DNA from 4 places in the Bacillus sp. 0209A genome. Region 2 is predicted to be linked to each of the others. Evidence: riboswitches for the same ligand, from Rfam matches in the RefSeq annotation. Region 2 holds a riboswitch; each other region holds the start of a gene.
What was found. A riboswitch is a leader RNA that binds a small molecule or an ion and turns the genes downstream of it on or off. The one in region 2 is predicted to bind S-adenosylmethionine.
Positions count from the first base shown of each region.

Region 1: it holds a riboswitch for S-adenosylmethionine, as region 2 does, so the genes downstream of both, metN (methionine ABC transporter ATP-binding protein MetN) here and V6D44_RS01500 (phosphoadenylyl-sulfate reductase) in region 2, are expected to answer to the same signal.
Region 3: it holds a riboswitch for S-adenosylmethionine, as region 2 does, so the genes downstream of both, mtnK (S-methyl-5-thioribose kinase) here and V6D44_RS01500 (phosphoadenylyl-sulfate reductase) in region 2, are expected to answer to the same signal.
Region 4: it holds a riboswitch for S-adenosylmethionine, as region 2 does, so the genes downstream of both, metI (cystathionine gamma-synthase/O-acetylhomoserine thiolyase) here and V6D44_RS01500 (phosphoadenylyl-sulfate reductase) in region 2, are expected to answer to the same signal.

Region 1 is NZ_JBAIZV010000002.1:873,160-880,934, reverse strand. It holds gene sufD (Fe-S cluster assembly protein SufD) at 1-817, opposite strand, end outside; gene sufC (Fe-S cluster assembly ATPase SufC) at 835-1,620, opposite strand; gene V6D44_RS09635 (hypothetical protein) at 1,814-1,951, opposite strand; gene V6D44_RS09630 (carboxymuconolactone decarboxylase family protein) at 2,144-2,521, opposite strand; gene metQ (methionine ABC transporter substrate-binding lipoprotein MetQ) at 2,807-3,628, opposite strand; gene metP (methionine ABC transporter permease MetP) at 3,642-4,310, opposite strand; gene metN (methionine ABC transporter ATP-binding protein MetN) at 4,303-5,328, opposite strand; SAM riboswitch class I at 5,434-5,540, opposite strand; gene V6D44_RS09610 (SCP2 sterol-binding domain-containing protein) at 5,655-5,999, opposite strand; gene V6D44_RS09605 (thioredoxin family protein) at 6,107-6,427, opposite strand; gene V6D44_RS09600 (toprim domain-containing protein) at 6,429-6,791, opposite strand; gene V6D44_RS09595 (YusG family protein) at 6,869-7,105, opposite strand; gene gcvH (glycine cleavage system protein GcvH) at 7,161-7,544, opposite strand; gene V6D44_RS09585 (arsenate reductase family protein) at 7,611-7,775, opposite strand, start outside.
Region 2 is NZ_JBAIZV010000001.1:380,803-388,577, forward strand. It holds gene sirB (sirohydrochlorin chelatase) at 1-329, opposite strand, end outside; gene cobA (uroporphyrinogen-III C-methyltransferase) at 332-1,105, opposite strand; gene cysC (adenylyl-sulfate kinase) at 1,208-1,795, opposite strand; gene sat (sulfate adenylyltransferase) at 1,808-2,956, opposite strand; gene cysP (sulfate permease) at 3,005-4,069, opposite strand; gene V6D44_RS01500 (phosphoadenylyl-sulfate reductase) at 4,081-4,782, opposite strand; SAM riboswitch class I at 4,937-5,042, opposite strand; gene pyrE (orotate phosphoribosyltransferase) at 5,187-5,819, opposite strand; gene pyrF (orotidine-5'-phosphate decarboxylase) at 5,816-6,535, opposite strand; gene V6D44_RS01515 (dihydroorotate dehydrogenase) at 6,504-7,439, opposite strand; gene pyrK (dihydroorotate oxidase B electron transfer subunit) at 7,439-7,775, opposite strand, start outside.
Region 3 is NZ_JBAIZV010000001.1:642,893-650,667, reverse strand. It holds gene V6D44_RS02620 (acyltransferase family protein) at 1-506, opposite strand, end outside; gene kinE (sporulation two-component system sensor histidine kinase KinE) at 758-2,974, shown strand; gene V6D44_RS02610 (methylated-DNA--[protein]-cysteine S-methyltransferase) at 2,971-3,468, shown strand; gene V6D44_RS02605 (hypothetical protein) at 3,559-3,684, shown strand; gene mtnA (S-methyl-5-thioribose-1-phosphate isomerase) at 3,718-4,779, opposite strand; gene mtnK (S-methyl-5-thioribose kinase) at 4,787-5,980, opposite strand; SAM riboswitch class I at 6,086-6,240, opposite strand; gene V6D44_RS02590 (carbon-nitrogen family hydrolase) at 6,324-7,103, opposite strand; gene mtnE (methionine-glutamine aminotransferase) at 7,198-7,775, shown strand, end outside.
Region 4 is NZ_JBAIZV010000001.1:811,235-819,009, forward strand. It holds gene metC (cystathionine beta-lyase) at 1-86, opposite strand, end outside; gene metI (cystathionine gamma-synthase/O-acetylhomoserine thiolyase) at 79-1,200, opposite strand; SAM riboswitch class I at 1,267-1,387, opposite strand; gene V6D44_RS03525 (esterase family protein) at 1,554-2,276, shown strand; gene V6D44_RS03530 (YjcG family protein) at 2,313-2,828, shown strand; gene V6D44_RS03535 (GNAT family N-acetyltransferase) at 2,832-3,254, shown strand; gene V6D44_RS03540 (hypothetical protein) at 3,329-3,583, opposite strand; gene V6D44_RS03545 (ATP-dependent helicase) at 3,703-5,982, shown strand; gene spoVIF (sporulation-specific transcription regulator SopVIF) at 6,055-6,309, opposite strand; gene V6D44_RS03555 (YjcZ family sporulation protein) at 6,447-6,605, opposite strand; gene V6D44_RS03560 (hypothetical protein) at 6,687-6,893, opposite strand; gene yjcA (sporulation protein YjcA) at 7,173-7,529, opposite strand; gene V6D44_RS03570 (spore coat protein) at 7,684-7,775, shown strand, end outside.

The DNA.
Region 1 (7,775 bases), on a different contig from region 2:
AGATCGTGTCGCCGTCGTTCATAAGACCGAGAGCCCACTCAATTTTGCTGTCGCGCCCGCGCGCAGCACCGCGGCGGTTAACATAAGTTGTCACGCCGCTGGACAGATTATCCACCGCACCGTATGTCACGCTGGCATTATCACCTGTGATGACCTCACTGATCATATTGAAGACAGCGTCTTTCGGGTTTACAGTGCTGATGTAGTTTTCAACATACGTTACAGAGCTGTGATCTTCAGCCACAATCAGCACATGGTTGAAGAGAGCCGTATCGTTGCTTTCGTGGACATAAACAGCCTGAACCGGCGTCTCCACCTGGACATTTTTCGGAACATAAAGGAATGCTCCTCCGTTAACAAGAGCCGCGTGAAGCGCAGTTAATTTATGCTCATCAACCTTCACGCCGTCCTTCATAAAGTATTTCTCCACCAAGTCGCTGTGCTCGCGTGCGGCAGTCAGAATATCAGTGAAGATGACGCCTTTGTCTTTCAATTCTTTAGAAAGAGAAAGGTATGCCGGCGTCTGGTCACGCTGTACGTATAATGTTTTATCTTCGTTTTCAACATCGATCAGCGCTTTTACTTCATCAGTCAAATCTTCCAATGAAGAAAGCGGTTCGTTATCAACTGTATGCTTCGCAAAATTCGTGAAGTTCCATTTTGTGATTTTTGTTTTGTCAGGCTTCGGCATCGGCAGATCCTCAGCTTGTTCAAGAGCCTTTAAGCGCAGGTCTTTCAGCCAGGCAGGTTCTTGATGCTTTTCGGAAAAGCTTTTGAGATACTCCTGATCTACGGATAGTTTTGTATCTAGTGTCATGTTAATCCCCCTAACGCTTACGCTTCTTGGCCTACAGTTTCGTCTTCAATACCAAGTTCTTGTTTAATCCAGTCATAACCTTCTGCTTCGAGACGCTGTGCAAGTTCTGCACCGCCGGATTTTACAACGCGGCCTTGCATCATAACGTGAACAACATCCGGAGTGATGTAGTTTAACAGGCGCTGATAGTGCGTGATCATCAGGCAGCCGAAGTTTTCGCTGCGCATTTTGTTGATCCCTTTAGATACAACTTTCAGAGCATCAATGTCAAGACCTGAGTCGATTTCATCAAGGATGGCGATTCTCGGTTCAATCATCATTAATTGAAGGATTTCGTTGCGTTTTTTCTCTCCGCCGGAGAAGCCTTCGTTAAGGTAGCGCTGAGCCATTTCAGGGTCCATTTCAAGGAACTCCATGTTTTCGTCCATTTTGCGGATGAATTTCATGAGAGAAATTTCATCGCCTTCTTCTCTGCGCGAATTGATTGCTGAACGAAGGAAGTCGGCATTTGTCACACCGCTGATTTCACTAGGGTACTGCATCGCAAGGAATAAACCCGCCTGCGCGCGCTCGTCCACTTCCATCTCCAGTACATCTTTGCCGTCAAGCGTGATGCTGCCTTTTGTTACTTCATATTTAGGGTGCCCCATAATAGCAGCTGAAAGAGTGGATTTACCAGTTCCGTTCGGTCCCATTACTGCGTGGAACTCTCCGCCTTTTATTTCAAGGTTTACACCCTTTAAGATCTCTTTCCCTTCGATTTCAACGTGAAGACCTTTGATCGTTAATGTTGAAGCAGCCATATCTATACCTCCAAAAATATATAATCATTATTCTCATTTTATTCTCATTCTAATTTTATAACAAATGAAAAGTAAATACAACTTTTTATCGTGCCTTGCACATTTCTCAAGTTTAACAAAGATCAGCACTTTATTAAAGCGATTGAAAAAGAAAAAGAGTGGATTCCCACCCTTTTTTAGAAGATTGATTTTCTCAATAAGCTCCCGCAGAAATCCGCTTGCTCTTTGCATAATCAAGCTCTCTCTGCCGCTCTACTTTCATTCTTGTTTCCAGCCGGCGTCCGTATTCCTCGTATCCAATTCCGTGAGACAGCTGCATCGCTTTTTCCATTTCTGACGTATAATCGAGGTTCAGTCTATCCTGGCTGTTGCAAATAATGAATCAATCCCTTCATTTATTTGCTTCTATTGTATCAGCGCTCTGATGGATGCCGCAAAAAGGATATGGCTTGAAATAGCGGCAGATGAGACGAAAGCATCCTTTTAGAACAAATGAGAATCGTTTTTCGGAATATTCCTTCTCTTAATGCGTGGTGTTTCCGAATTCCTCTATGCACTGCTGTACAACTGTCACACCCTGGCTAAGAGCCGCTCCGCCTCCAAACGCCGCTGCCACACTGACAGCTTCGAGAATATTCTCTTCTGTCGCTCCCTCATCCAGACAGCCTTTTGTATGATAGATCATACAATATTCATCCTGGGCATTGATGGCGATTCCAAGGGCGATCAGCTGTTTTTCTCTTTCAGTCAGTGAGTTTCCGGCAAAGCATTGTTCAGTAAACTCGTTGAACTTTCTCCCCATCAGCGGCATCTTTTGTTCGAATGTGCCTAGACCTAATTTATATTGTTTTAGCGCGTCCTGCATGCTTCCTCTGTCTTGATTCAAAGAAAATCCCTCCATCTGTTTAACATTCCTTTTTATTATGAACAGCTTTTAGGAAAATACCCGAAAAAAACCCCGGATTTCTCATCCGGGGTTTCACCGTGTCAGCAAACCCTCGCATTCGTTGTCAGACCTCCGCGTTGGTGCTCACGAATTACAACATTCGCTCTGCTCCAATGCTCGTTCTTCCTAGACTTCAAGGGTTTTCAATCACGCTGAAAAGATGACAAAGCCATAAAACGAATATCGTTTTATGGCTTTGTCAATAATTGAACCCCGGATTTCTTATCCGGGGTTTCAGTCTTATTCAGATACAGGAAGCACAGCTCCGTCGTATTTTTTCTCGATGAAGTCTTTGATCTTTTTAGAGTGAAGAACTTCCATCAACGCTTTAATCTTGTCAGAATCTTCTTCGCCTTTTCTTACTGCGATGATGTTAGCGTATGGGTTGTTTTTCGTTGCTTCCACTTCAATCGCGTCTTTTTTAGGATTTAATTTACTTTGGATCGCATAGTTTACATTGATGAAGACCGCGTCTCCTTCTTTGTTATCATATGCTTTTGCCGTTAATTCAGGCGCTACCTTTTTGAATTCAAGATTTTTCGGGTTTTTCTTAATGTCTTTCAATGTTGCGTCAACTGTTTCGACTTTAGAATCAAGTGTGATTAATCCAGCATTTTCAAGCATTGCAAGCATACGGCCTTGTTCAGCGACGTTGTTTGTCAGGATAATGGTCGCGCCGTCTGGAAGGTCTTTCAGTGATTTGTATTTTTTAGAGTAAATACCAAATGGCTCTAAGTGAACAGCACCGGCATTCACAAGTTTGTAATCTGTGTTTTCTTTCATTTCTTGGTCAAGGTAAGGAATGTGCTGGAAGTAGTTCGCATCCACTTCTTTATCAGCTAAAGCTTTGTTGTACATCTTGTAATCACTAAGCACTTTCACTTTCAGCGTGTAGCCTTTTTCTTTCAACAGTGGTTCAGCTTCTTTTAAAATTTCCGCATGCGGTGTTTTTGTCGCAGCAACGACAATTTCTTTCTTACCAGATTCGGCGTTATTCGAACCGCAGGCAGCCATAACTCCTGCAAATACAAGCAGTAATGCACCTAAAAATAGCTTTTTCAATGTAAATCCTCCCTTATCGTTTGTCTATAATATTTGTTATGACATCACCGATGATTTGAATAATAAACACGATGATTAAAATAAACACAGTAGCAACGAAGGTCACATCAGTATTATTCGACTGATAGCCTTCTACGTACGCAAGGTTTCCAAGGCCGCCTGAACCGATGGCTCCGGCTATTGCCGTTGAGCCGATCAAAGCGATCGCCGTAACCGTGATACCAGAAATAAGAGCCGGCATAGATTCCGGAAGCAGCACTTTGAAAATAATCGTAGACGTCTTAGCTCCCATTGATTTAGCGGCTTCAATAACACCTTTATCCACCTCACGGAGCGCGATTTCAGCAAGGCGCGCGTAAAACGGTGCCGAGCCGATAACCAGCGCCGGCAATGCGGCGTTTGGCCCTAAGATCGTGCCGACCAAAAACTTCGTAAATCCTAGCAGTAAAATAATTAAAATAAGGAACGGAATCGACCTGAATATGTTGACAACGGCCGCAATCACAGAGTTGATCGTTTTATTCTGCCAGAGGCTCCCTTTACTTGTCAAAAAGAGCAGCAAGCCGAGAATCACCCCGATGACAAAAGCAAACAGCAAAGAGATCAGCGTCATATAAAGGGTTTCATATGTCGCGTTCCACAATTCTGTTAAATCAACGTTCGGGAAGTATTTTTCAAACATTCGTGATCACCTCTGCTTTCACCTGTTTGTCATTAATAAACCCGATCACGTTTTGCACTTCTTCCTCGTCTCCGTCAATATGGATAAACAGTGAACCGTAGGCTCCATCCTTCGTCTGCGAGATTTTCCCTTGCAGAATATTGACGCTGACATTAAAGTTTCTGATCATCTCTGTAATCAGAGGCTGTTCAGCCGAATCACCGACAAATGTGAGCTGAACCATTTTTCCTGATGCTGTTTCATCAAGAAGGTGCTGAAGCGTTTCTTTCGTTTCTTCCGGCTCTGTCACCTGCTGAACAAACCGTTTTGTCATGTCTTCCTTCGGGTTTTTGAAGACATCGAGAACTTCGCCTTCTTCCACAACCTTTCCGTTTTCCATGACAGCGACTCTGTTGCAGATTTTGCGGATCACATGCATTTCGTGCGTGATCAGCACAATTGTCAAACCGAGTCTATCATTAATATCGGACAATAGATCCAAAATTGAATCTGTCGTTTGCGGATCTAGTGCTGATGTCGCTTCATCACAAAGGAGAACCTTCGGATTGTTTGCGAGCGCTCTGGCGATTCCGACACGCTGCTTTTGTCCGCCGCTCAGCTGAGACGGATAAGATTTTTCTTTTCCTTCTAAACCTACCAGTTTAATCAGTTCATTGGCGCGCTTGATACGCTCGCTCTTTTTCACCCCGGCAATTTCCAGAGGAAACATGATGTTATCTCTGACGGTCCGCGACCAAAGCAAATTGAAGTGCTGGAAAATCATGCTGATGTCATGGCGTGCGTTTCTTAACCCGCGTCCGTTTACTTCATTAATCTTGGTTCCCGCCACTTCCACGGTTCCTGAGGTTGGTTTCTCAAGGCCGTTCAGCAGACGGATTAAGGAACTTTTACCAGCTCCGCTATATCCTATAATTCCAAAAATCTCACCTTTTTTAATGGAAAGCGAGACATTTTGGACAGCATTGACATCTCCATGTTTCGACTTATACACTTTTGAAACATCTTGAAGATTGATCAAAGCAATCACCTGCCTTAACACTATTCTAAGAAATCTTCCGGGGTTTTCTGCAAAAGAAAAACCTTTCTGCACACTTGAGCAGAAAGGCTTATATAAAATGCCTTTCTCTCATCTTTCAAAGCTGAACGCTTCGTGTGAATTGGCACCATTTCAACAGTGTTGATGGTTGCCGGGCTTCATAGGGCACTTCCCTCCACCTCTCTTGATAAGAGAAATATATAGTCTTTTTCGTCCGGAAATTCTTAATGTAGAATAGCATGGCGGATGATTGCATGTCAATAAAATAAATGATGTCAACTTTTACTATTATAATAATTTGCTATTTTTTAATTATTCACAATCCTCTGAAAAAAACCATTCGTCAGCCAAAGAATCGCTTCAAGCTTTAACAGGGCTCTGAAGGACCCCTTGACTTTTAGGCTTCCGCTCTGAATCAGATGCTGAAGGGAAATGTCTCCGTGCAATAAATGAATGATTTCGGATTGGTTTCCGTAAAAGGTCAGGTTGGACGGTTGGCGCGGAGAAATTTTTTTCATTTCTCCCTGTTCGTTTATTGAGACGGTTAAGGCTTCTGTTTCTCCTTGGAAGGTAATAAGCAATGTTGAAGCGCTCAAAAGGGGTTTTAAAAACAGATGCTGATACTCATCTTCCAAAACTTCCGCTTTCTCCATATGTACAACCTCCTATTTGTTGGTCATACATAGACATTTCTCTCTCTGGCGCACGAACCCCTTTATAAAACGAACGACAATTTCATTGGAATGCGCTGAGAAATATGTCATAAATGGGATGCGGAAGATGATTTTTGTTTGATCAGCTCATATAAATAAGAAACGGAATGAAACGCATATCCTCTTTCAACCACTTTTCCTCCTTTAAACAGCAGAAAACAAGGGACGCTTTCAATTTGATAGGCTTTTGCGAATGTCGGAGAGTAATTGACATTGTTTTGATAGAAGGCGACATCAGGCAGCATTTCTTTCACCACTGTCAGCATTTTGCTTGCAAGCTGGCAAGTGCCGCAAAACGGAGTATATAAATACAGAAGATACACATCATCAGCAATGTGCTCAAGCTCGTGTTCCTGGAGTTCTTTCATGCTATACACCTCGGGACTTTCTTTCAAGAAAAATAGTATGGACATTCAGATTCGCGCGCAGCAATACAGAGGCGACGTGGTGTCTGGGCGCAGCCGCCACTTCTTTATAGGCTCTGTCGATATGCAGATGGCAGGCTTCGTTAAATTCTCTTTTCAGTTGTTTTCTCAATTTCTCGCCTGATTCGTCAGCATCCACTAATATATAGACGTCTTTATCATAAAGCTCGTCAGCCAATTCCTCAAGCCTCAGCTGGCTGATTGTTCCGTTTGTGCAGATAATGCGCACCGGTTCATCCAGGACGCTTTCGATTTTCTCTTTATCTGATTTCCCTTCGACAATCATAACCTTTTCCAGCTCATCCATCTTCATCTTCTTCACCTGCCGCGTCAAATTTGAAACGTTCAGATTGTAAAAGAAGGCAGTGAAATTCACCGCCAACATTAACACCAGCCGTTTTCGTAGTCACAATCCACATATTTTGCGTCGTTTCCCGAGACCACATCGGCTGTCTTATAAAATTTCTCATTTTCAAAGGAATAACCGGACTTAAGCTCATATTCATTCATGCTTGTCATTTGGCCGATCCTCTCATTTTCATGATATAACGAGAGCCGGCCATGTTGAAAGCGGCCTGTCACATCATTGGTGACATCGAGCTTTTGTTTGCTGAAAGCCATATTGGACACCTCCCATAACGTTAGCGTGTCCAATTGCCTTTACAGCTATCCTGCTTTAGTCTTCCTGTGTCATCTCTTCGTATTGCTCTGCTGTCATCAGTTTTTCAATTTCAGAAGCGTCAGACGGCTCAACGACGATCATCCATGCTTTTTCGTACGGAGATTCGTTTACGAATTCCGGACTGTCATCAAGATCTTCGTTAATTTCCACAACAGTTCCGTTAATCGGCGCATAAAGCTCAGATACCGTTTTAACGGATTCAACACTGCCGAATGGCTCGTCCGCTTTGATTTCAGCGCCCACTTCAGGAAGTTCGACAAACACGATATCGCCTAGCTCGGACTGGGCAAAATGCGTAATCCCGATTCTGGCTTTTTCTCCTTCAACTTTTACCCACTCGTGTTCTCCTGAGTAACGCAAATCTTTAGGTATGCTCAATTGAATCCCTCCATTTTTTACAGCACTATAATAAGAAGATACCATACTTTTCAAAAAAAATTGACATTAAGCCCAGTTTTCTTCAAATTGGTCTTCTTTAAAACCGGCTGTCACTTTTTCGCCGTCTGTTGTAAGCGGTCGTTTGATCAGCATTCCGTCTGAAGCCAGCAGTTCAAGCTGTTCGTCCTCCGACATGTGATACAGCTTTTCCTTGAGATTGAGCTCGCGGTA
Region 2 (7,775 bases):
ACTACTTCTTCGTCAATTCCGATCGGCCTTCCATATGAAACGCGGACCGAAGGATACCGAGATGCGGCACGCGCAATTTCTTCCGGAATATCATGTTTTGCATGCGCAGCTGTTAAAAGAAGCAGAGGCACCACTGCGATATGAGTGGCGCCTTGTTTCACACATGCTTCAAACCCTGTCTCAATTGTCGGCTCCTGAAGCTCTAAAAAGCTGATTTCCTGTACAGGCGCAGAGACGTGCGCCTTGCATCCTTCCAAAAAGGCCGCGGCTTCTTGCTGCGCCTTTTTCACCCGGCTGCCGTGGCCGACATATAAAATTGCTTGTTTCATTTTTACAACGCCTCGCTTAAATCTTGTTTTTTCAGTTCAGACTCAAACCATTCCAGCTTATAGTGATAATTTACAACATTTCCAACGACAATTAAACTCGGATTTTTAATGTCCTCTTTTATCACCGTTTCTGAAAGGGTATCAACTGTACAAAAAACAGTTTTTTGCTTGTCCGTTGTTCCCCAGTGAATAAAGGCTGCCGGCGTAGATCCGTCCCGGCCGTTTTCAAGGAGCTTTCTTTCAATCTGCTGTATGTTTTTGATACCCATATAGATAACAAGTGTATCAATTCCTGTAGCCAGCGCTTTCCACTTTTCCTCAAAATCCTCTTCTTTTTTATAATGACCCGTTACAAAAGCGACGTTAGAGCCCGCATCACGATGAGTAACAGGAATCCCGGCATAGGCAGCTGCCGCAATTCCTGACGTAATGCCGGGGATGATTTCAAACGGAATTCCGTTTTCTGAGAGGCATTCCGCTTCTTCTCCCCCTCTGCCGAACACAAAAGGGTCTCCGCCTTTCAGTCTGACAACGGTTTTTCCTTTTTGCGCATACTTCACAAGAAATCGATTGATGGTTTCTTGCTTCATCGTATGAAAATCTGGAAGCTTCCCGCAGTAGATCAGGTCTGCTTGCTCTTTGGCATATTGTAAAATCTCTTTATTTACTAATCTGTCATATAAGATGACATCAGCTTTTTCAATGGCTTTCAGCGCTTTAATTGTCAGCAGATCAGGGTCTCCGGGACCCGCTCCTACAATATATACTTTCCCCATCGTATTTCCCCCGATCTATTCGAGTTCTTCCAGAACATTCGCTGTAATGTTGTTCTCGCTTGCATTCCGGCACCTGAGAAGAACACAGCAGATCATACTAGCTCAATTTTTTTTGACAAACTCGATCAGCTGGTTTTTACACGCTTCACGGTCATGCTGTCCTGAATCAAGAACAAGCTCCGGTGCTTCCGGCTCTTCATAAGGAGAATCAATTCCTGTGAAGAAGGGAATTTCCCCGTTTCTTGCTTTTTTGTAGAGCCCTTTCGGATCTCTTTGTTCACAAATATCGAGGTCGCATTTAATGTATACCTCATTGAATTCGCCTGCTTCTACAAGCTGGCGAACCTGTTCTCTGTCCTCGCGGAAAGGAGAGATAAAAGCAGTGATCACAATGGTGCCCTGCTGAACAAACAACTTTGCCACCTCTCCGATTCGGCGGATGTTTTCTTTACGGTCTTCATCTGAAAAACCAAGATCCTTATTTAAGCCGTGACGGATATTATCCCCGTCCAGCACAATGACTTGGTAGCCCAGCTCAAACAATTCTCTCGCAGCGGCATTGGCAATGGTTGATTTGCCTGAACCGCTTAACCCTGTCAGCCAGAGAATAGAGCTTTTATGCTTGTTTTTTTGCTGGTACTCCTCTTTTGTAATAGAGGCTTCATGCCATACGATATCGCGATTTGTCACTGCCAGTCCTCCTTAAAATACGCCTGCTTCTTCTTTTTTCTTCATCCCTTTGATTAACACTTCTACGACTTCTGCGCGGCTGAATTCAGCAGGCGGCAGCACACCGTCTCTCAGCATGCCTCTTACCTTAGTGCCTGATAAAATCACGTGATGCTCTCTGCCGTGAGGGCAAGTTTTCGCGGTTCCCATATTCCCGCATTTTTCACAGAAGAAGCTGTGCTCGAATTTCAGCGGTGTAATCCCGAGCTCTTCAGGTTTAAATGTGTCAAACAGCTCCTGTGCTTCGTATGTTCCGTAATAGTCACCTACACCCGCGTGATCGCGGCCGACGATGAAATGCGTGCAGCCGTAGTTCTTTCTGACAAGCGCGTGGAAAATCGCTTCTCTCGGTCCTGCATAACGCATCGCCGCTAAGAAGACGCCGAGGAACACGCGGTCTTTCGGATAATAATTGTCAAGAAGCACTTGGTAGCTTTCCATCCGCACATCAGCTGGGATGTCATCAGATTTTGTTTCACCTACCAGCGGGTTTAAGAACAAACCGTCTACTGTTTCAAGAGCCGTTTTTTGAATGTATTCATGTGCTCTGTGAACAGGATTTCTTGTTTGGAAACCGACAATTGTTTCCCAGCCATTTTCCGCAAACTGGCGTCTTGTTTCTGCCGGTTCAAACGTAAATTCAGGGAACTGTTTTGAAGCTTTTTTAATCAATGTGATCGGTCCGCCGACATATGTATCGCCGCGGCTGAACAGCTTTTTAACACCCGGGTGTTCCTGATCATCGGTTTTGTACACATTGACCGCTTCTTTTTGTTTGTCTGGCACGTACAGGTCTTCAATTTGGATAACGCCGTATGTGTCTCCTTCATACGTTAACTTTACCGTTTCACCGACTGACAGTTCAGCTGCTTTTTGCGCGCCTACCGGGAGCGTGATCGGCAGAGACCAGACAACACCGGAAGAAAGACGCATGTTTTCCACAACAGATACGTAATCCTTTTCATTAAAGAAGCCTTCGATCGGGCTGTAGCCGCCGATTCCAATCAACTCTAAATCGGCAAAAGAAATTAAATCAAGTTCAATTTCTTTTTGAATGCTGCTTACATCAAATGATTCATCTACTCTGTTTACTAATGTTCCTCCGTGAGGTGCTAAACTCATAATATCTATTTCCTCCTAGTTAACATATAAAAAAACTCAGATTAATGATCAGATTCCCCCGCCTTGTTCGTGGACAGAGCGTCTCTCTTTACGTATGGCCTTCATCAGGCTGACGGCACCGACCGTCGCTAAGAGCACGCTTACCATAATAAAGATTGAATAATAATCCGCTTTTAAAAACAAGGATACAAGCATATAAGAAATCGATAAAGATAAAAACGGCGATACAATCCATACCTTCAGCATCGTTTGAACAACTTGTTTATGGAACACATTCGGACCGTTTTTTGCCATGCCTATTCCGATAATAGACGATGAAGTGACTTGCGCCAAAGGCACCGGCATCCCAAATACCGAACTGATGATCACCAGTCCCGCTCCCGTACCGGATAAGAGAATGCCTTCTCCTTTTGAGAATCTCGTAATTTTCTTCCCGTTTGTTTCTAACACACGCCGGCCTAATAACAGCGCGCCAAGAGCAACAAACGCTCCTCCGTACAAAGTTCCTTTCGCGACATCCAGCACACCGGCCGCCACTAACGGGCCAACGGCATTCGCCACGTTGTTCATGCCGGCAGAGAACGCTTCGAAAAATCCGGCACCTAACAATGCAATGCCAAGGAATTTTTGCTTTTTAGAAGATTTAATTTCAATCTTAAAATAACGAAACAGCTTAAATACGAAATATGTGAAGCCGAAAGCGAACAGCGGGACAAAAACCCAAAACGACACAATGACCAGAAGGCTGTTCACAAACAATACTTTGTAAGCGACTCCCACGCCGACAACAGCACCGACTGTTACTTCACTTGTCGACAAAGGAATGCCGAGCAGATTAGCCGTAAAGAGCGACAGCGCAGCGGCTCCAATAATAATGCAAACAATCGTCAGTGTAATCGTCTGCTCGGGGATAATTCCGGAACTGATGGTTTTTACAACCTCCCCCCCGCCAATGACCGCCCCAGCTAGCACACCGACTGCGCATAGGATCAAAGCGTAGGTTTTCTTTCTGATGGCTCCAGAGCCGTAAGCAACTCCCATCGAAGCTGCAGCGCCGCTTGCACCAATATTCATCGCGAAAAACAAGCTAAATAAAATAGCGGCTAGTTCCATTTTGCAGCTCCTTATTCATGCAGTCCGCATTCTGTTTTCGCCATGCCATTCCATCTGCCTGAGCGTAAATCTTCTGCGGTAAAAGCAGGAGCCGTACAAGGCGCGCAGCCAATACTTGGATAACCTTGGTCATGAAGCGGATTGTAGTCCAGCTCATTCCGGGATGTGTATCTCCAAATGTCTTTCCAAGTCCAATGGATAAGCGGGCATACTTTTACTGATTTGAATTTTTCATCTTTGTTTAAGAAATTCGTATTGGCACGGCTTGGCCCTTGATCGCGGCGCAGACCGGAAAGCCAGGCCGGATGTCCCGAAAGCGCCTCTCTTAAAGGAACGATCTTTCTGAGATAGCAGCATTGATTCGGTTCTCTTTCCCACAGTTTGCCACCATATTCACCGGCTTGCTGTTCAAGGGTAAGGTCTGGTTTTTTCAGGATGATATGAAGACCAGGATAACGCTCTTTCACTCGTTCAATCGTTTCATATGTTTCTTTAAAATGAAGCCCTGTATCAAGAAACACAATCTCTGCGTCTTTTTTCACTTTATAAATTAAGTCAATCAGAACGATTCCTTCAATTCCGAAACTGCATGCATAAACAAGCTGATTGCCGTAATGGCCGTATGCCCACTTTAAAACTGACAGCGCTCCTTTATAAGGATCGTCTTCCGGAAACGTAATCGTTGGTTCTTCCCAATTATCGTACGTTAACATTTCTTCTTTCCTCCTTTCGGAGACAACAGTAGCTTTCTGCTGGTTGTCTTTTACCAATTGTAATGCGCGGCTGCGGTTATTGCAGTCAGCCTTTTTTCCTCTTAAAATAAAAAACTTTCAATCCGGCGGAAAGAAAGACAGGAACAGCATGTAGCCCTTATCTTTCAAAATGGAATTCATTTTGCTGGAAGTAGCACCTTACAAACTGTGCAGGTTGCCGGGCTTCATAGGTCCAGTCCCTCAGCCGCTCTTGATAAGTTTTTAGATTTGTAGTAAATTTTAGCACAATTCTAACATAAGTCAACCCGACTTTTTTTATAGGATTAATAAAAAAACAGGCTGCAAGGCCTGTTTTCAAGTACAGAAAGGCTTTGGAGCCCTTGTACATCACCAAAATTTATTTGTTATTTTTTAAACCAATCTTTTGACTCGGGATTTTGTTTCCACGTTTTCAGCTTTTCTAAATCGTCTGAATGAATATTGCCGTTTTCAAGCGCGACCTGTGTGAGCGTATCATAATCAGTTAAAGAGTAGTATGGCAGTTCTGCCTTCGCAAACGCTTCCTGCGCTTTAGGCAGTCCGTACGTAAAGATTGAGACGACACCAAGCACTTCACAGCCAGCCGCTTGTAAAGCCGCCGCAGCTTCAAGCACACTGCCTCCTGTGGAAATTAAGTCTTCGATCAAGACCGTTTTTTGGCCTTTTTGAACAGTTCCCTCAATCTGATTGCCTTTTCCGTGCGCTTTCGGCTTGCTTCTCACATAACACATCGGAAGATTCAAACGGTCAGCCGCCAGAGCAGCATGAGGAATACCGGCTGTTGCTGTTCCCGCAATCATTTCAGCTTCAGGAAAATGCTCTTCGACAAGCTTGCTGATGCCTGAAGCGACATCATTTCTGACCTCCGGGAATGATAGCGTGAGACGATTGTCACAGTAGATGGGCGATAAAATGCCGCTTGCCCATGTAAATGGCTCGTTCGGGCGTAAAAATACAGCTTGGATGTTTAATAGATGTTTTGCGATGACTTGTTTCATGATTTGATCCCCTCCCATTCGAGTCTGACAGCTTCATAGGCTTTTACCGGGTCTTTCGCTTTTGTAATCGAGCGTCCCACCACAATCGCTGATGAACCTTTCTCTCTTGCAATTGCAGGTGTCGCTACACGGATTTGGTCATTCGCAGCGTCCTCTGACAGCCTGATCCCCGGAGTAACAGTCAAAAATGTAGGCGATACCGCTTCGTAAATGGCTTTTGCTTCATGAACAGAGCAGACCACTCCATCCAGCCCGCTTTCTTCCGCCAGTTTGCTGTAGTGGACGACCGTGTCGATCAGAGGCTTTTCGATCAGCAGTTCATCTTTCATCATTTGTTCAGATGTGCTTGTCAGCTGGGTTACCGCGATAAGGGACGGGCGTTTTTGTCCGGCCGGCGTCCCTTCTTCTAAGCCTTCCAGAGCTGCCTGCATCATTTTTTTGCCCCCGGCCGCATGAACATTGACGAGGTCTACTCCGAGACCGGCAAGGCGCTTCATCGCTTTGTTTACAGTGGTCGGGATGTCATGAAGCTTTAAATCTAAAAACAGCTCGCAATTTCTTTCTTTTAGTTGTTTGACGATAGATGGCCCTTCTTGATAAAAAAGCTCCATCCCAACTTTTACAAATAACGGTCCTTGCTGAAAAGGCGCTAAGAATGCAAGTGTTTCTTCAGCTGTTGCAAAATCAAGCGCGATGATGGGCAGGTTGTTTTTCATGGTTCCAGCTCCTTCCGATGCATTCTTCAATTGATTGATAGCCGTATTGGCGCAAAACAGCTGGGAGCTGGTCTATAATATCTGGGCATGCAAAAGGATTTACAAAGTTTGCTGTACCGACAGCGACCGCGCTTGCTCCCGCAAGAAGAAATTCCAGTGCATCTTCGGCCGTCTGCACGCCTCCCATTCCGATAATCGGGATGTTGACCGCCTGGCTGACTTCATACACCATGCGAATAGCAACCGGCTTCACAGCAGGACCAGAAAGCCCCCCTGTTTTATTCGCTAATATCGGCTTTCCTGATTTTAAATCGAGTCTCATCCCGATTAATGTGTTGATCATCGTAAGACCGTCCGCTCCCGCCTCCTCGATCGCTGATGCAATTTCTGTGATATTTGCCACGTTCGGGGAAAGCTTCACATAAACGGGTACATCTGAAACCTCTTTAACCGCTTTCGTCAAATCAGCAGCCATTTTAGGGTTCGTCCCAAAAGCGATTCCGCCTGTTTTCACATTCGGGCAGGAAATGTTCAATTCAAGTGCATGAACGTTGGGCGCTTTACTGATATGCGCTGCGACTTCTACATAATCCTCGATCTGAGAACCTGCGACATTGGCAATGATCGGTGTTGCAAACTGCTCAAGCCACGGCAGCTCATTTTGCAAGACGCTTTCCAGCCCCGGGTTTTGCAGACCGATCGCATTGAGCATTCCAGCGCCAGTCTCAGCTACTCTAGGCGTCGGGTTCCCGAAGCGAGGCTCCTTCGTCGTAGCTTTGATCATGATGGCTCCGAGACAAGATAAATCATAAAAACGCGCAAACTCTTTTCCAAAACCGAAGCAGCCTGATGCAGGAATGATCGGATTTTTCAAATCTAGTCCAGGCAATTTCACCTCTAGCATTACAGCGCCACCTCCTGAGCTTTAAATACAGGCCCGTCGAGACATACTTTTACGTAGGATGTCTCACTTTCGTTTGTATGGCACACACACGCGAAGCATGCGCCGATTCCGCAGCCCATTCGTTCCTCCATCGACAGGTAAACTTCTTTATGGGCATATTCCTGTTTTAACGCCTTCAGCATTGGTGTCGGCCCGCAGCTGAGAAGAATGTCAAACTCTAGGTTTTTCTGTTTTATCACATCTGTGACAAATCCGGTTTCCCCATAGCTTCCGTCGGCTGTTGCCACATACGTGTCTCCGTACTGCCGGCACGCTTCTTCGTAAAAAACATCCTTT
Region 3 (7,775 bases), 260 kb from region 2:
ACAAGGAACATCGGTAAGAACACAAATGTCCGTGACAAGCTCAGCGTGCTGCTGACAAAGTCTAGATAACCGATCAGCACGGCAATGCCGCAGCTGACAAACAGCGCCCACAGCTTTGAAAGCTTTGAAAAAGGATAAAGCAGCAGGTTCCAAAAGAATAAGCTTACGAGAAACCATAACGACCATTGCGGATCAATCGGATTCACATTTGCCATGCTTTCGTCTTGCATCATGTAATAAAAGACGGAATAGATGATTTGGAAAATCAAATACGGAATAATCAGCTTGACCGCCAGCTTTTTCACATATCCAGCGCGTTTAAAGCCTTTCGCAAAATAACCGGAAACAAGAATAAAGGCAGGCATGTGGAATGTGTAAATGAACTTGTAAAGGTAGAGCATAAAGTTGTTATCATGAATAAAAGAACGAAGAATATGGCCGAATACAACAAGGAATATCAATAAGAATTTGGCATTATCAAAATAACTGTCCCGCGATTTACTCATAGCATCACCTTCTCTTTAATCAGTCATTAAGAGATTATTCCCTGGTGGTTTATATTTTAAAATAAAAGAGGAAAAATGAATTGAAAAACAGCTGATTGTTAGGTCGATGTAAAGTGGAGGTAAGGATCGTAGAAAATGTCTTCGTTATGTAACCGCGCTGAAATTTACTGAAATTTATAGGGCAAATGAAGGAAGTTCCTGCATTTTGTAGAAATATTGAGGGATAGGTTTTGAAGAAGGAGTGTACACGCATGGGAACTCTTGATGTCCAGACAAAGTCAGAGCTGCGGGAAGAACTGAAGCGAATCAAAGAAGAAAATGCACGGCTGAAAAAGGAGTTAGATCAGCATCAAGTGATTGTCAACAATACGCTCGATGCTATTTTTATATGTGATAATGAATTGAGAATCGTTCAGGCGAATGAAGCCACAGAAAGGATGCTTCAAGTTGATTCGGAGGATTTGAAGACTCGCTCCGTTTTGGATTTTTTGTTTTCTATCCCAAAGGATGAACTGAATCTTGCTGTAAAGAAGTTTTTTAAGAAAGGTTTCCTATGGAAGGAGGTGCCGGTCAGGCTTGATGGCGGAGCGACTAAATACATAGAGTTTCTGGCCAAAAGAGGGATTGGCGAGGATTTCTTTTTTGTTGTCATGAGAGACATATCTTCCAAGAAGATTCTAGAGCGGGAATTCTCTATGAATGAACAGCTTTTTAAGGACTTGTTTGACAGAGCTGTTGACGGAATCGTTCTGTTTGATAAAGATGGCGGTTTTATTGATGCGAATTTGTCCTTCTGTAAAAGTTTTGAAATCAATCAAAATGAGCTGTCTCATTTATCGTTGTACAAATTCATAGACAGCGGCTCACGTAAAGATTTCGATAATATTTGGAAGACGCTCAACCGCAAGGGGAAAGCGAAGGGGGAGCTGCCCGTCAAGCTTCGTTCAGGAGTCCAAAAGCTATTTGAATTCACGATCACATCAAACATCATCAGCGGTTTTTATATGTCCATTATGAGGGACATTACAGAGAAGCGGTCTATGGAGCTGCAGCTCTTTAAAAGCGAGGAGCGCTTCAGAGAAATATTTGAAAATGCGATGGACGCCATTATCATCTGGTCAAATGACGGAAGAATCGTGAAGGCGAATCAGTCCGCCTGTAAAATCTTTGAGCTGCCGATGAATTTGCTGCTGAAACGAAAGGTGTGTGATTTTCTCGTTGACTCGCAGCGGAAATACAGCATAACGAAGAGGAAATACGCAAAATACGGAGAGATCAGAGAAGAGCTGCTGTTTCAAATGGCGAACGGGCAGTTCAAAGAACTCGAATTTACTTCAAAGCGGACCATACTCGAAAACCAGCACTTGACGATTTTAAGAAATGTCAGCGACAGAAAGCGGATGGAAAAGGAGCTTCGGGAAAGCGAGCTGAAATTCAGAAAAGTGTTCAACGGCTCAATGGACGGCAATGTATTGTTCGACAATCAATACAGGATCATCGACGCCAACCCGTTAGCAAGCCATATTTTAGGCCTGTCTTATGAAGAGATAAAAAAGCACAGCCTGTTAGATATTATTTCTTCGTATGAAATAGAAAATCTTGCATCACCGGCAAGGCAGATTAATTTTGATGAAATGGACAACGAAATTCCGTTTTTGCTGAGCAGCAGTGACAATAGAAAACTGGAATTCTCATTTAAACGAAATATCATTCAAAATATGAACCTGGCTATCTTTAAAGACGTAACGGAGCGAAAAGAGCTGGAGGAACGCCTGCGCAAGTCGGATACCCTTCATGTTGTCGGCGAACTCGCTGCCGGCATCGCTCATGAAATCAGAAATCCGATGACAGCACTTAAAGGCTTTATTCAGCTCCTGAAAGGAAGTGTGGAGGAAGACTATACCCTTTACTTCAACGTGATCACCTCAGAACTAAAGCGCATCGAATCCATCATCACCGAATTCTTGATTTTAGCCAAGCCCCAGGCCATTATGTATGAAGAAAAACATATCACCCAAATTATGAGAGACACCATAGACCTTCTGAACGCGCAAGCCAATCTCAGCAACGTGCAAATGCATCTTGATTTAATTGACGACATTCCTCCGATCTACTGTGAACCGAATCAGCTGAAACAAGTATTTATCAATATATTAAAAAATGCCATCGAAGTGATGCCCGACGGCGGAAACATTTTTGTGACGATAAGGACATTGGATCAAGATCATGTTCTCATCTCCTTAAAAGACGAGGGAGTCGGAATGACAGAAGATAAATTAAAACGCCTTGGTGAACCGTTTTACACGACAAAGGAACGGGGAACTGGACTTGGGCTTATGGTAAGCTATAAAATTATTGAAGAACATCAAGGCGAGATCATGGTAGAAAGTGAAGAAGGGAAGGGCACGGTTTTCCACCTTACGCTTCCCGTCAGACAGAATGCTCAAGAAAGAGGGATTGAAGAGTGAACTACTATACGACAGCTAAAACGCCGCTCGGGGAATTTATGATTGCCGAGGCGGATGGCCATATCACCCGCCTATTTCTCAGCCAGGAAGATTGGATGGATTGGAAAGAAACCGTTCAGCATATAGAGCACAAGGAAACACCTTGTTTGGCGGAAGCGAAAAAACAGCTTCATGAATATTTTGCCGGCGAAAGAAAGACATTCTCACTGCCGCTGAGCCAAAAGGGCACTCCCTTTCAGCGAAAAGTATGGGAGGCGCTGGCGATGATACCATACGGAGAATCGAGAAGCTATGCTGACATTGCCGCTGCGGTCGGCAGTCCGAAAGCGGTGCGCGCCGTCGGACAGGCTAATAAACGAAATGACCTGCCGATTTTTGTCCCGTGCCACAGAGTGATCAGCAAAAACAGCGCGTTAACAGGATACGCGGGGAGCAAAACCGATATCAAAGCATTTTTGCTGAACATCGAGCAAATTTCCTACAAAGAAAAATAAAACGTATGGCACGTTCCCTTTTTTTGCGGCCCGACATATCATTTTATTAGGTTAAAAAAGTTGGTCTGACGAAAAAGGAGGACAAAGCCATTGAAGCCGAGCCGCTCTGAAAAAATTGCCGCTTTTGCCGAACTGTTTGTGAAACTGCATATCTTATCAAGCGCTCAAAAAGATGAAATCATTCATATCAATCAAAACAAACAAAAAAACCGTTGACTTGGCCCATAATGAGCAAAGCCCAACGGTTTTTTAGTGAACCTTTTCGCCTTGAAACAGATGTTCAATTTCTTCTTCATAGTTATCGCTCATAATCCCTTTTTCTGTGATGATTCCCGAAATGAGATGATGCGGTGTAATGTCAAAAGCGGGGTTAAAGACAGGCACATCAGACGGAGCGGTCCGCACTCCGGAAATCTGCCTCACTTCCTCAGGATCCCGTTCCTCTATCGGGATATCGGCGCCGCTTTTCACTTTCGTATCAAATGTAGATAATGGTGCAGCGACAAAAAACGGAATATCAAAGGCGTTTGCTAAAATCGCGAGACCATATGTTCCAATTTTATTTGCCGTATCACCGTTCTTTGCAATTCGATCGGCTCCGACGATGACGGCGGAAATTTGTTTTTCCTTCATCGTGTGGGCGGCCATGCTGTCTGTAATCAAAGTGACATCGATGCCCCCCTGCATCAGCTCCCACGCAGTAAGTCGTGAACCTTGAAGGACAGGCCTTGTTTCACAAGCGTAAATATGCAGTCCCAAATCCTTTTGTTTGGCCAAGTAAAATGGAGCGAGTGCCGTTCCATAGCGGCTCGTCGCGATAGAACCGGCATTGCAGATCGTCATAATCCGGTCGCCTTTTTTGAAAAGCTGCAGGGCGTTTTGGCCGATCATCCGGCACGTTTCCTCATCCTCGACCTGTATCTGAATCGCTTCATGGACAAGGTTCGTTTTTGCTTCATTTACGGAAATGGCGTTTTCGATCGAATGGCTCAGTCTTTCAAGCGCCCAAGATAAATTAATGGCGGTAGGCCGTGAGCTGTTTAAATATTGTTTGATATCTTCAAGTCTGCTGCGGAATTCCGTGACATCATCTGTTTCTATGTCTTTTGCAGCAAGCGCAAGTCCGAAGGCAGCCGTAATGCCGATGGCCGGGGCGCCTCTTACCTTGAGCGTGACAATCGCGTCAAATACATCCTCTTTCGTCGTCAGCTCCACATATTCGGTCACGTCAGGAAGCTTTTGTTGATTTAAAATGGTAATAGTTGTTTCTTTCCATTCAACAGAACGTGGAACAGCAAATGAATGGGTCATGAATGGATCATTCCTTTACAAGTAACTTAAATAATTCAATAACATCTGTGATCGTTTTGAAGTCCGAACGTTTTTCAATAAAGGCTGTGCCGGTTTCGAGCGCCAGCCGTTTTCTGATGATTCGTTTATCAAACGGCACGATTGTATCCAGATCAGCCACATGGGAAAGGCCGATCGTCCGGCGTATCAGCTCGCAGCCTGCAAATCCGATCGCCTCTTCAAAAATATGACTGAGGGTGTCAGTAAGGTAACCGTCGATGTTGGCGTAAACATCCAGACTGTCCCTCTCCCAGGCTTCAGTGAATGTCTCTTGAAATGCTTCCCAGACCTGCTTGACATGGTGATATAATGGCTCTCTGTCATCACCGTCACGGCCGAGTGCGTTCAAAAATAAGTTGGAGATAAATTGGCCTATATCAAATCCGATCGGTCCGTAAAAAGCAAATTCAGGATCAATCACCTTTGTTTCAAGTTCGCTGGCGAAAATGCTTCCTGTGTGCAAATCACCGTGAATCAGCGTTTCTGCAGATGTTAAAAAACACTTTTTCAGTTTAGCGGCTTCGATTTTGACGTTGTCATTATTCCAAAGCTTTTCGACAAAAGGACGAAGCTCTTCTTCAAAATCATTTGTGTCATGGTCAAAGAAAGGATCTGTAAAAACAAGTCTTTCCGTAATGTCGCACAGCTCCGGGTTTGTAAACTGCTTAACAAGCTGTTTTTTCACCTTAGGTTCAAGCGCGTAATCTGAAGAATAGAAAAGGGTCTTTCCTAAAAATTCACCGATGTGCTGGGACAGGCGCGGATAGTTTTCGCCCTCAATGAGTCCTTTTCTTGCGATTTTTAAGTGAGAAAGATCCTCCATGACAGTAACTGCCATTTCTGTATCGGAATAAAACACTCTTGGAACCAGATGAGGGACATGCTCGCCTTGGCGGATGAGAGCGCTGCTTTCGATTCTGGCTCGATCGATTGTCAGCGGCCAGCTTTCTCCGACAACTTTTGCATAAGGAACCGCCTGTTTAATAATCAAAGCTCTGTCATGTTTTTGATCATAAATATGAAAAACGTAATTTAAGTTGCCGTCTCCGATCTCCTGGCATGTCAGCGTGCTTTTGCTTGGAAATAAGCCAAGCTTCACCGCAAGTGCCACAGCGGAGCTTTCATTTAACGTTTCGTATAAAGGTGTTTTTGTGACTGCCATTGTCATAACCTCCAATTATGTAATCTCTTGATATGTTTTCAGCTGAATGGCCGTAAAAAAGCCTCCTTCTCAGAGAGAAGGAGGCTTAACATATAATGTCCGCCTCTCTTATCTCTCAGATCAAATCTGATGGAATTAGCACCGTGCCTTAAGAGACGAACGTCTCGGCGCGAAAAAGATGCGCCCCATTTCACAATGGAATTACGGTCGGTTGCTGTTGGGGTCAAAAGGCCAATCCCTCGCCCAACTCTCGATAAGAGAATATATTCACTTGTTAAACAATTCTAATTTATCAGTTGATGAACATAGTAACAGGTGTTTAAGTAAATTGTCAATCTATTTTCTAATATAAATCTTTTCTGATATCATCGAAAACAGGAATGTTTTCCCGCACCTTAACGCTTTCCTGAAGGTCGATTTCCGCTCGGACAACGCCTTCTTCCCGGCCGCCTTCAGCTAGGACGCGCCCCCACGGATCAATAATCAGGCTATGCCCGGCAAATTCATTATTTGGATTTGAACCGGTGCAATTGCAGGCAGCGATAAAGCATTGATTTTCAATGGCCCGCGCAATAAGCAGGCTTTTCCAATGATCAAGGCGGGGAAGAGGCCATTCCGCAGAAATAAACAGCACGTTGGCACCTTTTGTCGTATGTTTTCTGATCCACTCCGGAAAACGGATATCGTAACAGATCAATCCTGAGCTTTTGACGCCATCAAGCTCAAAGTATCCGTCTTCGGAACCGGCTGATAAATACACATGCTCATCCATCAGCTGAAAAAGATGGGCTTTCCTGTACTCTTTAATGATTTGTCCTTCCTTATCCGCGATGTACATTGTATTATAAACATCAGAATCCTTTCTGACAGCAACCGATCCGGCGATAATATGAACGCCATGTTTTTTTGCCGTATTCTTCAGCCAGCTTTGAGCAGAACGTCCGTCTTCATCAGCGAGCTCATCAAGGTTGGCCAAGTCATATCCGGTTGTCCATAGTTCAGGAAGAACAAGAACGTCAGCATGTTTGCTTTCTTTTTCGATGAAGAATTCAGCCTTTTTTATATTTTCTGAAGGTTTTCCGTATGAAATATCAAATTGAAGACAAGATATCGTCCATTTCATCTTATTATCACTCCACATTTTTCTTTACTTTTTTTATTTAACCATATATGATGATGGACTATCATTTCAAGATTTTTTTAGAAGGTGAGAATAGATGAAATTTGAACAATCTGATGTATTGAAGGAGCTGCCTCAACAATTCTTCGCTTCTTTGGTGCAGCAAGTGAACCGAAAGCTCGCAGAAGGACACGACGTCATCAATCTCGGACAGGGAAATCCGGATCAGCCGACTCCGGAACATATCGTCGAGGAAATGAAACGGGCTGTTGCTGATCCTGAAAATCATAAATACTCGTCTTTTCGCGGCTCATACAGTCTGAAATCAGCAGCGGCAGCATTTTATAAAAGAGAATATGGCATTGATCTTGACCCGGAAACTGAAGTCGCTGTATTATTCGGCGGGAAAGCCGGTCTGGTTGAGCTCCCGCAATGCTTGCTGAATCCCGGAGATACCATTTTAGTTCCGGATCCAGGCTATCCTGATTACTGGTCAGGTGTGGCACTCGCGAAAGCGAAGATGGAAATGATGCCGCTCGTAAAGGACAGAGCGTTTCTTCCTGATTACAGCAGCATTACCGCTGAAGTGAGGGAACAGGCGAAATTAATGTATTTGAATTATCCGAATAATCCGACCGGAGCCGTTGCTACCCCTGACTTCTTTGAAGAAACCGT
Region 4 (7,775 bases), 430 kb from region 2:
GGCACACTGACCGCCCCGGTTGCGCCGTCTGTTTTAAATGGATTGTGCACGAGCTGGGTTTCCAGCGTCCAATTGTGATTACTCAAATGAAACAGCTCCCTCTTTAACGTGACATAACGCTTGTTTTACGTCTTCTTTTAAATCTTCCACATGTTCAATTCCGACCGAAAAGCGCAGCAGACGATTGCAGACCCCGTTTGCGATGCGGATCTCTTCAGGAATATCCATGTGCGTCTGTGTGGCAGGGTATGTAATAAAACTCTCCACCCCGCCGAGGCTTTCCGCAAAACAAATGGTCTTCAGCGCTTTTAAAAACGGGTTCACCCACTCTTCTTTTTGAAGACGGAAGGACAGCATGCCGCCTTTTCCCGGATACAGCACATCCGCAATTTCTTCCTGCTTTTCTAAAAACGCCGCTAACTCCTGCGCGTTTGTCTGGTGCTGGCGCATTCTGAGGCTGAGCGTCTTCATTCCTCTCATCAGAAGCCATGAATCAAACGGAGGCAGGACCGCGCCAATGGCATTTTGGTGTTGAAACATTTCCTCTCCAAGCTTTTCATCTTTCACAACGACAAGCCCCGCAAGCAGGTCGTTATGCCCGCCTAAATACTTGGTTGCGCTGTGAATCACAATGTCAGCCCCCAGCTCAAGCGGTCGCTGCAAGACCGGTGTATAAAATGTATTATCTACGATCAGCAGAAGACCGTGCTCTTTTGTCATCCGGGCGATTTTTTCAATGTCCGCCTCCTGCATGAGCGGATTTGTCGGTGTTTCCACAAACACCGCTTTTGTATTCGGCGTAATCTTAGAGCGTAAACAGTCTTCGTCGCTGAAATCATCATAATGAAAGGTCAAGCCGTATTTTTTCCATTCATTTTCAAACAATCGGTACGTGCCGCCATATAGGTCCGATGAAACGATCAGTTCATCTCCGCTTTTAAACAGCGCCATAATCGTTTGGATGGCTGCCATTCCCGAACTGAAGGCAAGCCCTCTCGCTCCGTTTTCTAAGCTGGCGATCGCGTCCTCCACAAGCTGGCGTGTCGGGTTTTTTGTGCGGACATAATCAAATCCGGTTGATTCTCCGATCCCTCTGTGGCGGTATGCTGTTGATAAATAAATAGGAGGACTCACCGTTCCCGTTGCTTCGTCGCTTCGGTTCCCGATTTGGGCTAATTTCGTTTCAACATGCTGTGACATAAGCAGACACCTTCCCTTTTCAAAATAAAAAACCCCTTCTTCATAAGAAGAAGGGGTTTAAACTTCTTCTTATCTTCCAAGCATAAAACGCTTGCTGGATTTAGCACCTTGGCGCTTTGCACATACGCAAAACAAGCCGGTTGCTGAGGTTTCTAAGGGCCAGTCCCTCCACCTCTCACGATAAGAAATATCGATTTCAATTTTCTGATTGTTTTATATTAACGCAATTCGCAGTTAATTTCAACACTTTTTTCTTCGGGTTCCGAACAGTTTAAAGAGAGAAATTTCTAATAATTCATGGTACAATAATGGAAAACGCAAGAAAGTCTAGTGATGTCCTGGAGGAATGCATTATGGCACCGAAAAACGGCACAGTGCAAGAAAAGAAAGTCTTTTCGAAAGAGCTTAACGAGGAAATGACCTTGCTCGTTTATCTGCCGTCCAACTACTCCCCTCTTTATAAATACCATGTCATTATCGCGCAGGACGGCCACGATTATTTCAGGCTGGGGAGAATTGGCAGACAGGTCGAGGAATTGCTGTCCAAACGGGAAATTGACCGGAGCATTATTATCGGTGTTCCTTATAAGGATGTTCATGAGCGCAGAAAAACCTACCATCCGGAAGGCTCTAAATTTTCGGCGTATAAACGGTTCATCGCCCATGAGGTCGTACCATTTGCGGATAACGAGTATCCTACCTATCAGGTCGGCTACGGACGAACGCTGATCGGGGACTCGCTGGGAGCGACCATATCTCTTATGACAGCGCTTGATTATCCGAATATGTTCGGAAACATCATCATGCAGTCTCCCTATGTTGACAAACATGTATTGGATGCCGTGAAGCAATCGGACAATATCGAACACCTCTCTATTTATCACCAAATCGGCACAAAAGAAACTGACGTCCACACGACAGACGGGAACATTCTGGACTTTACAGAACCGAACCGGGCGCTGAAACAGCTGCTGGAGAAGAAGCTTTCCGATTATGATTATGAGCCATTTGACGGAGACCACAAATGGACATACTGGCAGCCGCTTATCACGCCGGCGCTGAAAAAAATGCTTTAATACTATATCATACTTTATTTCCAGGAGGGACATAATATGAAATACGGAATCGTTTTATTTCCATCAAAAAAACTTCAAGACCTTGCGAACTCTTACAGAAAGCGCTATGATCCAAGCTATTCCCTGATCCCGCCCCATTTGACGCTGAGATCATCGCTTGAATTGACGGAGGAGAAAGCGGATCAGCTTGTATCACATCTGAGAAACATCGCGAAGGAGTCCCATCCGGTCGTTCTCAAATTGACAAAATACAGCTCATTTGCGCCTGTCAATAATGTCATTTACATCAAAGCAGAGCCGACGGAAGAATTAAAAACACTCAATGAAAAGCTATACACCGGTGTGCTGGCCGGTGAACAGGAATACGCTTTTGTCCCGCATGTGACGGTCGGCCAAAATCTTTCCGACGATGAGCATTCGGATGTACTGGGACAATTAAAAATGCAGGAAGTGTCGCATGAAGAAATCATTGATCGTTTCCATTTGCTTTATCAGCTTGAAAACGGATCATGGACAGTATATGAAACCTTTTTGCTAGGCAAAGGAGAATAATGTTTGGAAGCAGTTATCGCAAAAAATGAAGAACAAATGAAAGACGCATTTTATGTAAGAGAAGAAGTTTTTATCAAAGAACAAAACGTACCTGCTGAAGAAGAAATTGACGAGCTTGAAAATGAATCGGAGCATATCGTCGTATATGACGGCGAAAAGCCTGTCGGCGCCGGAAGATGGCGTATGAAAGACGGCTACGGCAAGTTAGAGCGAATTTGCGTAATGAAAAGCCACCGCTCCTCCGGTGTCGGCGGCATCATTATGAAAGCGCTCGAAAAAGCGGCGGCAGACGGCGGCGCTTCGGGCTTCATTTTAAACGCGCAAACGCAGGCTGTGCCGTTTTACAAGAAACACGGGTATCGCGTGCTTTCTGAAAAAGAATTTCTCGATGCAGGCATTCCGCACTTACAAATGATGAAAGACTAAACAGCATCCGGGTCTATTTAGATCCGGATCTTTTTTTGCATATAAAAAACCGTTCTCTGGATGTGAACGGTTTTTTATACATATCGATTAATATATGTGCCCATCCCTTTTTCTCGCAACCTCTTATAAAGAGAGCGCTTACGTTTCACCTCGTTTACTTTTCTTTCAGCGGCCGTTTGATTCTCCTGCTGCTTTTCCAGTTCCTTGTATACCCGCTGAAACGGGACATAGCTGATTTTTTCGGTTCCGGCGTAATCCTGCTTATATCCCATCGTTCTATTTGCATATTGAGCGTATTGCTGGTTTTGAATTTGACCTGCATATATCATACGATACCCACCCTTCTGCTATCTCTTTTCCCTTAAACTTACTTTTTGAAACACGTTTCTTTTGATATGATAGTCTTTGTCTGTAATGAACACCTTTTTTTGATTGGGAGGACCCCTTTTTGAAATGCGCCCGACTGAATGATCGAACGATACATTTACATACATATTCAAGAGAACATTATCAATTCCTCTTTGAAGAAGGAATAAAAGGACATTTATTTTGTTCTCATTGCGGAAAACCCGTTTTGTTAAGGCTCAACATCGCTGATCCGCCGGAGTTTATCCACCGCCAGCCAGGCCACTTTCCAGCATGTGAGGAGGCCTGCGAAACGAAGCCCGCTAAAGAGGAGAAAAAAGAAGAGTATCAGGAATCCGGTGTCTTTCGTTTGCCCAAGGGAAAAGCAATTGCTGCTGACTCGTCTCTTGCTGTCACGGAATGGCAGCGGCCGAGAAGCATTAAACCCAAAACACCATTTGTGCAAAAAACAATAGAACCTGATACGAGCCTTTTCCCGTCTGTCGGCTTGAACACGGATCAGCTGAAAGCTGTCACGGAAACGGAAGGCCCGCTGCTTGTGCTTGCAGGTGCGGGAAGCGGAAAAACACGCGTGCTGACGGCTCGTGCCGCCCACATGATCGAACACTTAGGCATACCGCCGGAAAACATGCTGCTTGTCACCTTTACGACAAAAGCTGTCGCCGAAATGAAAGAGCGGATGGCAAAGCAGTACGGATTACAGCCGGCAAAAGTCAGAAGACTTGTCACCGGAACATTCCACAGCTTATTTTATAAAATCTTATATCACGATGATCCTGCTAAATGGAACGGCGAGCATTTGCTGAAAATGGAGTGGCAGCGGGAACAATATATCAAAAAAGCACTCTATGAAGAAGGGATAGATGAAAAAGAGTTCCCCGTAGATCAGGCCTTGCAGCAAATCGGTTTTTGGAAAAACACATATGTGCCGAACGAACGCATCCCTTTGCAAGATGAGTGGGAAAAACAAGTCTATCGATTATATGAACATTATGAACGCCAGAAAAAAGAACACAACCAATTTGATTTTGATGACATGGCTTCTGCCTGCTACGAATTGTTTATCGATCGGCCGGGCCTTCTGGAACAGTATCAATCCCGGTTTACTTATATATTGATTGATGAGTTTCAGGACATTAACCCCGTTCAATATAAAATCATGCAAATGCTGGCAAGCCCGGAACAAAACCTGTGCTGTGTCGGGGACGACGATCAGTCCATCTACGCGTTTCGCGGAAGCAATCCATCTTTTATTCTTGATTTTCAGAAGGATTATCCCGGAGCGAAGACGATTTATTTAACCGCAAACTACAGGTCCACGCACCCGATCGTCTCCAGTGCTGATATCGTGGTGAAAAAGAACAAAAACAGGTATGCCAAAATGCTTGAAGCGGCGCGTGATGACGTCCAGGTCCCTATGCTGTTTTATCCTTATGACGAAGAGGAAGAGGCCACAATGGTCGTTTCCGATATCAAAGAAAAAATTCAAAACGGGGCAAATCCTGAAGACTTTGCGGTTCTCTACCGCACAAACAGCGGAGGCCGCGCCATTTACGAAAGGCTTCATCATTCATCAATTCCGTATACAGCTGACCGCGGCGTCCAATCGTTTTACAGCAGACGGATTGTCCGCCAGATTCTCGCATACTTGTACGCCAGCCAAAATGAGGATGATACTGAGGCGATTAAGCACTTGCTGCCCGCCTTGTTCTTAAAGCAGTCTGCTTTGAACACGCTGAAGGCGCTCTCGATTACCGAGGACTGTTCCATGATTAAAGCGCTGGCCAAACTGCCTGATCTGAAGCCGTTCCAGCTCAATAAAATCAAGAAGATCGTGCCATTTTTTGCAAGCATCCGCACGATGAAGCCGGTGGAAGCGATCACCTTCGCCGAAGGAAAAATGGGCTTCTCCGAGTATTTAAAAAAACGGGGAAATGAAGGCAACAAACTGGAAAAAGGCTCCGATGACCTGCGTGACATCAAGGTCGTCGCCAAAAAATTCAAATCAATTCCTGACTTTCTCGCCCACGTAGACCATATGAGGGCCGCTGAGAAAAACAAAACGGATGAAAACGGTGTTCAGCTGATGACTATTCACCGGTCAAAAGGCCTTGAATTCAAAACCGTTTACGTGTTAGGCACGGTAGACGGTTCGATTCCGCACGATTTCTCATTAGAAACAGCGAGAAAAGGCGATGAAGCTCCCCTCGAGGAAGAAAGACGCCTTTTGTATGTAGCCATGACCCGGGCCAAACAGCACTTATATTTGTCTTGTCCCGCCAACAGGCGCGGCAAAACGGCCCACCGTTCAAGATTTTTGTATCCCTTATTACAGCAAGCAAGACAGCCCTTGCATAGCTAACAGCCCGGCAGATCACTGCCGGGTCTTTTCTGTAAAAAAGGCCCGCTGTCAAAAGTCAGCCAGGCCATCCGATTATTTATTATCCAGCATTTTAGAAATCGTCCCAAAATCAAGCTTTTCTTTACCGCTTGTAATGGACTGGACAATTTTATCCTCTAATTCTTTCGGCACGCGTCTGTTTGCCAGCTGTGCTACGCGGCTAATAACACTGCGTACTGTGTTTTCGTCTTTAAAATTGGCGTTTTGAAGAGAGCCGGCAAGATTCATAACATCCTGCATATTGACGCCTGTTTTCTTTTCGATGTTCTTAAAAAATTGATTATCCATAATGCGCCTCCTTTTGGCGGAGTAATACGGTATTATATGAACACTAATGAGTGATGTGCCTATCTTATTACATTTGTTTCCTCGAATGGTTTTCAGACTGCAAGGAAGCGCGGATTTCCCGCACTTCCTCTAAAGTTTTAGCAGAAATAAGATGCACCTACAATGATTAGGAGAATGAACAATACGACTAAAAGAACAAATGTTGAACCATAGCCGCCGCCGTAACCACCGGCATAACCGCCGCTATAGCCGCCACAGCCGCCGTAGCCGCCTCCGAATCCGTATCCAAAGCCCATAGATAAGCACCTCCTTTACTCTCTATACACTATGTGAGCCATTTGATTCGGCTTGGATATTCGCATAGGGCGTTTGCGGATTTACGATGGATCATACTGAGCCTGATTTTTTTGAAGTAACGATTCCGTTTTTTCAGCAAGCTCTTCAATCTCCTCTTCAAACGCCACACCGGCTTCATCAAATGCTTCCAAGTCTTTTCCGATGCTGCTCATGATATCTTCATGTTCTTTTTTCTTTTGTTCGTGAGGTTCATATCTTCTGTCTATCCATTTTTCGAACTCATCCATTGGTATCCCCCCACTCATGATATATGCTGAGCGAGACCGCTCCGTTAAAAAAACAAAAACCGGAGATCTCCGGTTTCGTTGTCAGGCTATTGAGGCTTTTTCTTTTTATTTCCGCACCCGCAGCCTTTCTTTTTGATCTTTTTTGATTGATATGATGAATCTGTATATGGAGTTTTTTGGGAAGGTTTATTGAATTGATTCATTTAGTTCCCTTCCTTTCCTTATGTCATATATGCTACTTTATGCGTATTCTGGCAGAAAGTTGCTGGTGATAGCGCCTCATTCTTGCAGCCATTTTGATACGAGTGTTTCTATAATGCCGGCAAGACCGGCGATCGCCAATAGTAAAATCAGCCACTGCGCCGCTTGAGGGAGCAAGGCCTGGCATAAAATCAAAAAGCCGGCGCACCACACGCCTGTACACCAATAGCAGCTCAGCAATTCACCAATAAACGCCCTTACCCCCGTTCCCTTAATCACGATATACGTTTCAATGTTCCCGTCCGCATCCTTTTCTTCCTTCTCTTCATGAAACAGGCTGCGAAGCGGCGCCATAATCGTATCAAACACCAGCAGCCGAGCGAGCCGGAAAACCGCAAGCGAAAGAAGAACAATTGTCAGCCCATTGATAACCACTTGTTCACTCCTTTCAACATCCCCTTTACATATATGCAAAAACCCTATACTTCATGAGTTGCATCTTGTCCCCATGAAATTTGGTTATTTTTCTTATTCCGCTCTGTACCCTTTTTGCATTATATAAAGTATGGATAAGAAAGGAGTGAAGGTTATGTCGATTGATGAAAAAGTTGCCTCCCTACAACCTGCAATATATGAGCAATTGACAAATGAATTTATTCAGCAGATTGAAATCATTGATTG